One region of the Streptomyces sp. NPDC058683 genome, then DNA from elsewhere that is predicted to be linked to it. Evidence: riboswitches for the same ligand, from Rfam matches in the RefSeq annotation. Region 1 holds a riboswitch; the other holds the start of a gene.
What was found. Region 1 has a riboswitch for cyclic di-AMP ahead of ACFWXC_RS07985 (peptidoglycan DD-metalloendopeptidase family protein). Riboswitches for the same ligand answer to the same signal wherever they lie in the genome.
Positions count from the first base shown of each region.

Region 2: it holds a riboswitch for cyclic di-AMP, as region 1 does, so the genes downstream of both, ACFWXC_RS48195 (transglycosylase family protein) here and ACFWXC_RS07985 (peptidoglycan DD-metalloendopeptidase family protein) in region 1, are expected to answer to the same signal.

Region 1 is NZ_JBHXSK010000005.1:272,606-275,804, forward strand. It holds gene ACFWXC_RS07980 (alpha-galactosidase) at 1-1,389, shown strand, start outside; cyclic di-AMP (ydaO/yuaA leader) riboswitch at 1,698-1,858, shown strand; gene ACFWXC_RS07985 (peptidoglycan DD-metalloendopeptidase family protein) at 1,863-2,822, shown strand; gene ACFWXC_RS07990 (SGNH/GDSL hydrolase family protein) at 3,062-3,199, shown strand, end outside.
Region 2 is NZ_JBHXSK010000074.1:37,840-41,038, forward strand. It holds gene ACFWXC_RS48185 (cytochrome P450) at 1-361, shown strand, start outside; gene ACFWXC_RS48190 (transglycosylase family protein) at 604-1,608, shown strand; cyclic di-AMP (ydaO/yuaA leader) riboswitch at 1,808-1,979, shown strand; gene ACFWXC_RS48195 (transglycosylase family protein) at 1,983-2,666, shown strand; gene eno (phosphopyruvate hydratase) at 3,077-3,199, shown strand, end outside.

The DNA.
Region 1 (3,199 bases):
GTCGCCCAACTCCCCGACGCGCGCGTGCAGATCACCGGCGGCGCCGGCTACGACGACTCGGGCCTGCTGATGCTGGCCGAGGGCGAGTCGTACACCAGCCCGGTCTTCGCGGGCCTGTGGACCGACGGCGGCTTCGGCGGGGCGAGCCGCGCCTGGCACGCCTACCAGCGGGCGTACGTCATCCCGGACGCCGAGCAGGACCGGCCGGTGCTGTTCAACTCCTGGGAGGCCACCACCTTCGACATCTCCGAGGAGCAGCAGGCCACCCTCGCCCGGCGGGCCGCCGCGATCGGTGTCGAGCTGTTCGTGGTCGACGACGGCTGGTTCGGCGCCCGCACCAGCGACCGCGCGGGCCTCGGCGACTGGACGCCCAACCCGGACCGCTTCCCCAAGGGACTCAAGCCCCTCGCGGACTACGTGCACGCCCTCGGCATGCAGTTCGGCATCTGGGTCGAGCCCGAGATGGTCAACGCGGACAGCGACCTGTACCGCGCACACCCCGACTGGGTGCAGTACCAGCAGGGACGAAAGCGGACGGAACTGCGCAATCAGCTCGTTCTCAACCTCGCCCGCGAGGACGTCCAGGAGTACCTCTGGGAGCAGCTGGACACCCTTCTGTCCAGCGCCCCGATCGACTACGTCAAGTGGGACTTCAACCGCTGCTTCACGGACGCGGGCTGGCCCGGCGAGCCGTACCCGCAGCGGCTGTGGGTCGACCACGTCCGTGGGCTCTACGCCCTGCTCGACCGGATCCGGGCGGCCCACCCGGGCGTCGCCATCGAGTCCTGCTCCGGCGGTGGCGGCCGGATCGACCTCGGCATCATGAGCCGCACCGACGAGGTGTGGACCTCCGACAACACCGACCCGCTGGACCGGCTCGCCATCCAGCACGGCTTCAGCCAGATCCACCCGGCCCGGGTGATGTCCGCCTGGGTCACCGACAGCCCGAACCACCAGCTCAACGGCCGGGTCAGCAGCCTGCGTTTCCGCTTCGTCAGCTCTATGGCCGGGGCGCTCGGGGTCGGCGGCGACCTCTCGCAGTGGACCGAGGAGGAGCTCGCCGAGGCCGGCCGCTGGGTGGAGCTCTACAAGGACATCCGGCCCCTGGTGCAGCGCGGCGACCAGTTCCGGCTGCGGCCGCCGACCGGCGGGCTCAGCGCCGTGCAGTACACGCTCGGCGACGAGACCGTGGTCCTCGCCTGGCTCCAGGCGCAGAGCTACGGCGAGCCGATGCCGGCGCTCCGCTTGCAGGGCCTCGACCCGGCGGCGTCGTACGAATGCCGCGAAACGGGCGAAGTGCATCGAGGTGCCGTTCTGCTGCACCACGGGCTGCGCACCGAGCTGCGCGGCGACCTGGATGCGACGGTTCTCCGGCTGCGTCGCATCTGAGCCTTCTGACCGATTTGGTGCCTTCATTGCAACTCGGTGCGGAATAAGGGGACGTGGCGTGACGTGCGTGAGGAGCGTCATATTCGTGACCGTCCGTCGCGCGTCATGTTCACGTAATTCCCCTGCTTTTCAAGGGGATCAGGAAAGCGCGGAAGGGTGGAATTCACGGAGGGTGACCGGGGATTCCCGTAACGGATCAAGCGAAACTCGGACAGAGGGAATATGCCGCTTGTTTACGCGCGCCCTACTCGCTTACGTTCGCCACGCATCCGGACGGAACGCCGAATCCTGCCGCCGCCCGGAGTCCCCACACACACTCACCCGTGCCTGGCAGGAGCGGGGGACCCACCAGGTATGACCGCCTGTTCCGGTTCCCGGGACGGCTAGGGGTGTAGCCACGCCTTCCCGCGTGGCCGGGCAGCTCCAGCCCGAACCCGACAGCTCACCTCGCAGGCGCCGGAGAGGAATGCGTCATGCCCGCGAAGGGTAAGCACCGCCGCCCCAAGTCCCAGCGTTTCACCCGTTCGATGGCCGTCGCCGGAACTGGTGGCGCCGCGCTGGCTCTGCCGCTCATGGGGGCCACCGGCGCCCACGCGGCCACCTCGCAGTCCGTTTCCGAAAAGGCCACCCAGTCGCTGTCGACCGTCGAGAAGACGGCTGTGCGAAAGGCCGCCGCTCAGCAGTCCGCCGTTCAGGATTCCGGCACCGGTGATTCCGCGCGCCGCGTCTACACGGTGGTGCCCGGCGACTATCTCTCGAAGATCGCCCGCGAGCACGACGTCAAGGGCGGCTGGCACCGGCTCTACGCCGACAACCGGCAGGCCGTCGGCGACAACCCCTCGCTGATCCACCCCGGCCTCAAGCTCACGCTCGGCGGCCGCCACGCCGCGACGACGGACACCCCGAGCTCGGACTCCCGGTCCGGGACGCGGTCCCACGCGCGGTCCGACTCGCAGTCCTCCGCCCCCTCCTCGTCGCCCTCGGACACGGCCTCCTCCTCGGACGCGCCGACGACGACCGCCTCCGGTTTCACCCTCCCGGTCACCGGTGGCACCATCGGCACCGGCTACCACGTGGCCGGCAGCATGTGGTCCAGCGGCTACCACACCGGCGTCGACTTCGTCGTCCCGACCGGCACCCCGGTCAAGGCCGTCGGCGAAGGCACGGTCGTCACGGCGGGCTGGGGCGGTGCCTACGGCAACCAGGTCGTCATCAGGCTCGCCGACGGCTACTACGCGCAGTACGGCCACCTCTCCGCGCTCTCCGTCTCGGTCGGCCAGACCGTGACCGCGGGCCAGCAGGTCGGCCTCTCCGGTGCCACCGGCAACGTGACCGGCCCGCACCTCCACTTCGAGATCCGGACCACCCCCGACTACGGCTCGGACATCGACCCCGTCGGCTACCTCCGCTCGAAGGGCGTCGCCGTCGGCTGACCCGGTACGCCCACTGATCTGACACGCACTCCGAAGGCCGGACCCCCGATCCCCGGGTCCGGCCTTCGGGCGATCGACGCTTCAACGCCACTGCTCAGAGGCTTATTCCTGGCTTGGCCGAGTATTTACAAGTGTCTTATCTCACCGCTAGTCAACCCCTTATTACGGTCGCGTAGGTCACAGTTGAAGGTGAATCATGGTCCGACGTGGCAGACGATTCGAAGAGTGACAATGCATCAGTGATCGGGTCGTACGTGGCGGTGGGGGACAGCTTCACCGAGGGCGTCGGCGACCCCGGCCCCGACGGGGCGTTCGTCGGCTGGGCGGACCGGTTCGCGGTACTGCTGTCGGACCGGCAGCCCGAGGGCGACTTCGAG
Region 2 (3,199 bases), on a different contig from region 1:
GCTGGCCACCTGGCGGTTCGCCACCGAGCCGCTCGGCATCGGCGGGCAGCGCATCGCACCCGGCGACCCGGTCCTGGTCGTACTCGCCGCCGCGGACCGGGACCCGGAGCGGTTCGACGCGCCGGACACACTCGACCTGGCACGGCGGGACAACCAGCATCTCGGCTACGGCCACGGCATCCACTACTGCCTCGGCGCCCCGCTCGCCCGCCTGGAGGGGCAGACCGCGCTCGCCACGCTCCTCACCCGCCTCCCTGACCTGCGACTCGCGGTGCCGGAGAGCGAGTTGCGCTGGCGCGGCGGCCTCATCATGCGCGGACTGCGCACGCTCCCCGTGCAGTTCACCCCTGATGGCCGATGAGCCCCACCGGCACCCGCACGGCCCCCACCGACACCCGCTGACGCCTGCCCGGCCCTCCCCGCCGGCGCCCCGCACGGCCCTCCACCGGCGAAGATGACCGACGTTCAAGTCTGTGATCTTCACGTGATCTGCGCGGCATTAACTTGTGACAAGTGATCGTCTGCCTATACGTTCACCCATCAGTGCGGCGCCCCAGCGGGACCCGTCGCGCCGGTCACCGCTGTCGCTCGAAAGGTTTCCGCATGCTCTCCGGGAACGGTCGTCACCGTCGCCCCCGCCAGGCTCCGGCTCTCCTCGTCGCGGCCGGCGTGACCGGCTCGGCCATCGCCATCCCGCTCCTCGGCGCGGCGAGCGCCAACGCGGCCGACGGCAACACCTGGGACAGGGTGGCCGAGTGCGAGAGCGGCGGCTCCTGGAGCATGGACACCGGCACCGGCTACTACGGCGGCCTGCAGATGTCCCAGGAGGACTGGGACCAGTACGGCGGCCAGAAGTACGCCAGTACGCCGGACCAGGCGAGCCGTTCGCAGCAGATCGCCGTCGCCGAGAAGATCCTCGCCGACCAGGGCACCAAGCCCTGGCGGACCTGCGCCCTGCTCGCCGGACTCTCCTCGGACGACGCCTCGGTGAACGTCGACACGGGCCTCGACGGATCGGACGACACGTCCGGCTCCTCCGACTCGTCCTCCGGGCTGTCGGATTCGCCCTCTTCATCTGGTTCTTCGGATTCATCCGGTTCATCGGATTCCGGCTCGTCGGACACCTCGGGCACCACGGACTCCGGCTCCGCCACCCCGTCCCCGAGCGCGAGCGACGACTCCGGTACGGGCACCCCCGCCGACTCCACCAAGGCGGACAAGTCGGGCTCCAAGGGTTCAAGCGCCTCGAAGGCGAGCGAGAACCCCGTCGTGCCCGAAGCCGACGACTCGGACAATTCCTGGCAGACGGGCAGCTCTTGGGATCTGGTCGACACGGGGGCCGTCGGCAGCGGCGGCAAGCACCGTGGCGGCTCGGCGGACGAAAGCGTGACAAACGGTCAGAGTGTGACTTCTTCCGGCCGTCACGCCTCCCGGGATGCCGGCACCTACACCGTCCGGGACGGCGACACCCTCGCCTCCATCGCCGACTCCCTTGACCTCGACGGCGGATGGCGCGCGCTCTATGCCGCCAACAAGGCGGACATCGGCGCCGACCCGAACGACATCGCCCCCGGTCAGACCCTGAAACTCAGCAGCGAAACGGACTAAAAGTAGCGGGAGTTGGCGCCGCGGACCGCCCTACTTCGAAGTTAAATGTCCGTTTTGGTGAAAGTGTGGGATGAGTCTCAGAAGCCCTGATCATCTTTGAAATTCACCTGATCGCCTGTTTACGGTCAAGGCCGCTCGTCACCACGAGCCCCGGCCGTCGCAACGCCGAGTCCTGCCAGCGGCCACCCGGGAACAGTCGTCGCGTCAAGCGCCGTAGGCAGGAGCGGGGGACCCAAGGTAAGTGCCGGGACCGGTAGTTGAGGCTGCCGTGTCCGGCTCGGGGTGAAGCCGCGCACCGTGAGGTGCGTGGCCGGGCAACTCAACCGGCCCGAACCCGACAGCTCACCTCGCAGGCGTCGGTGAGGGGATCCACCATGCTGTTTTCCGGCAAGGGCAAGCACCGTCGTCCGTCCAAGGCCACCCGCGTCGCCGCGCTCGCCGGTGTCACCGGGGTCGCCATCGCCGCACCGCTGATGGCCTCCGGCACCGCTTCCGCCGCCACCGCCTCCGAGTGGGACGCCGTCGCCCAGTGCGAGTCCGGCGGCAACTGGGCCATCAACACCGGCAACGGCTACTACGGCGGTCTGCAGTTCTCCGCCTCCACCTGGGCCGCGTACGGCGGCACCCAGTACGCCGCGCAGGCCAACCAGGCCACCAAGGCGCAGCAGATCGAGATCGCCGAGAAGGTCCTCGGCGCGCAGGGCAAGGGTGCCTGGCCGGTCTGCGGCACGGGCCTGTCCGGCGCCGCCTACACCGGCAGCAGCGCCGGCTCCTCCAGCTCCTCGTCGAGCGGCAGCACCAGCAGCCGTACGACCGACACGCAGGCCGCCTCCCGCTCCGCCGAGCGTCCGGCCGCCAAGAAGACCGTCACCACCCCGACCGGCGAGAAGGTCAAGAAGGGCGACGGCGAGTACAAGGTCGTCAAGGGCGACACGCTCAGCTCGATCGCCGAGAAGCACAAGGTCAAGGGCGGCTGGCAGGCGCTGTTCAAGCTGAACAAGGGCATCGTCGACGACGCCGACTTCATCTTCCCGGGCCAGCAGCTGCACCTGAAGTAGGACGACGACGGGCCGCTCCCGAAGTCCTACGAAGTAGTACGCGGCGCCCAGCTGAACCACAGCGCCCACACAGCCGTGGTCCTCATAGTGAGGACCACGTGAGGGCCACCCCCGTCCCCCACGGGCCCCCGCCCCGGTGCGTTCTCCCCCGTACGCACCGGGGCGGGGTTTCTCTTTGCCGTCCTCCCGCGGCCCCCTCGCGGTCTTCTTCGTGACCCGCTCTTCTTCCGTTCTTCATCGGGACCCCCTTTGTTCCGCACGTGAACAATGAGTACCGTCTGTGTGTCCAAGGGTCGGTCGGTCGTGCCGGCCGACGGCCCCGGGACGGTTAGGCTCTAGTCGCAAGGCTGAGCAAGGGCCGACGAGGCCCGCGTGCGCCCGCACAACCAGCGTCACATCCCAAGAAGGAGATGCTCGTGCCGTCCATCGACGTCGTCGTAGCCCGGGAAATCCTGGACTCCCGAGGCAACCCCACGGTCGAGGTCGAGGTCGGCCTCGACGACGGCAGCACGGGTCGTGCCGCCGTCCCGTCC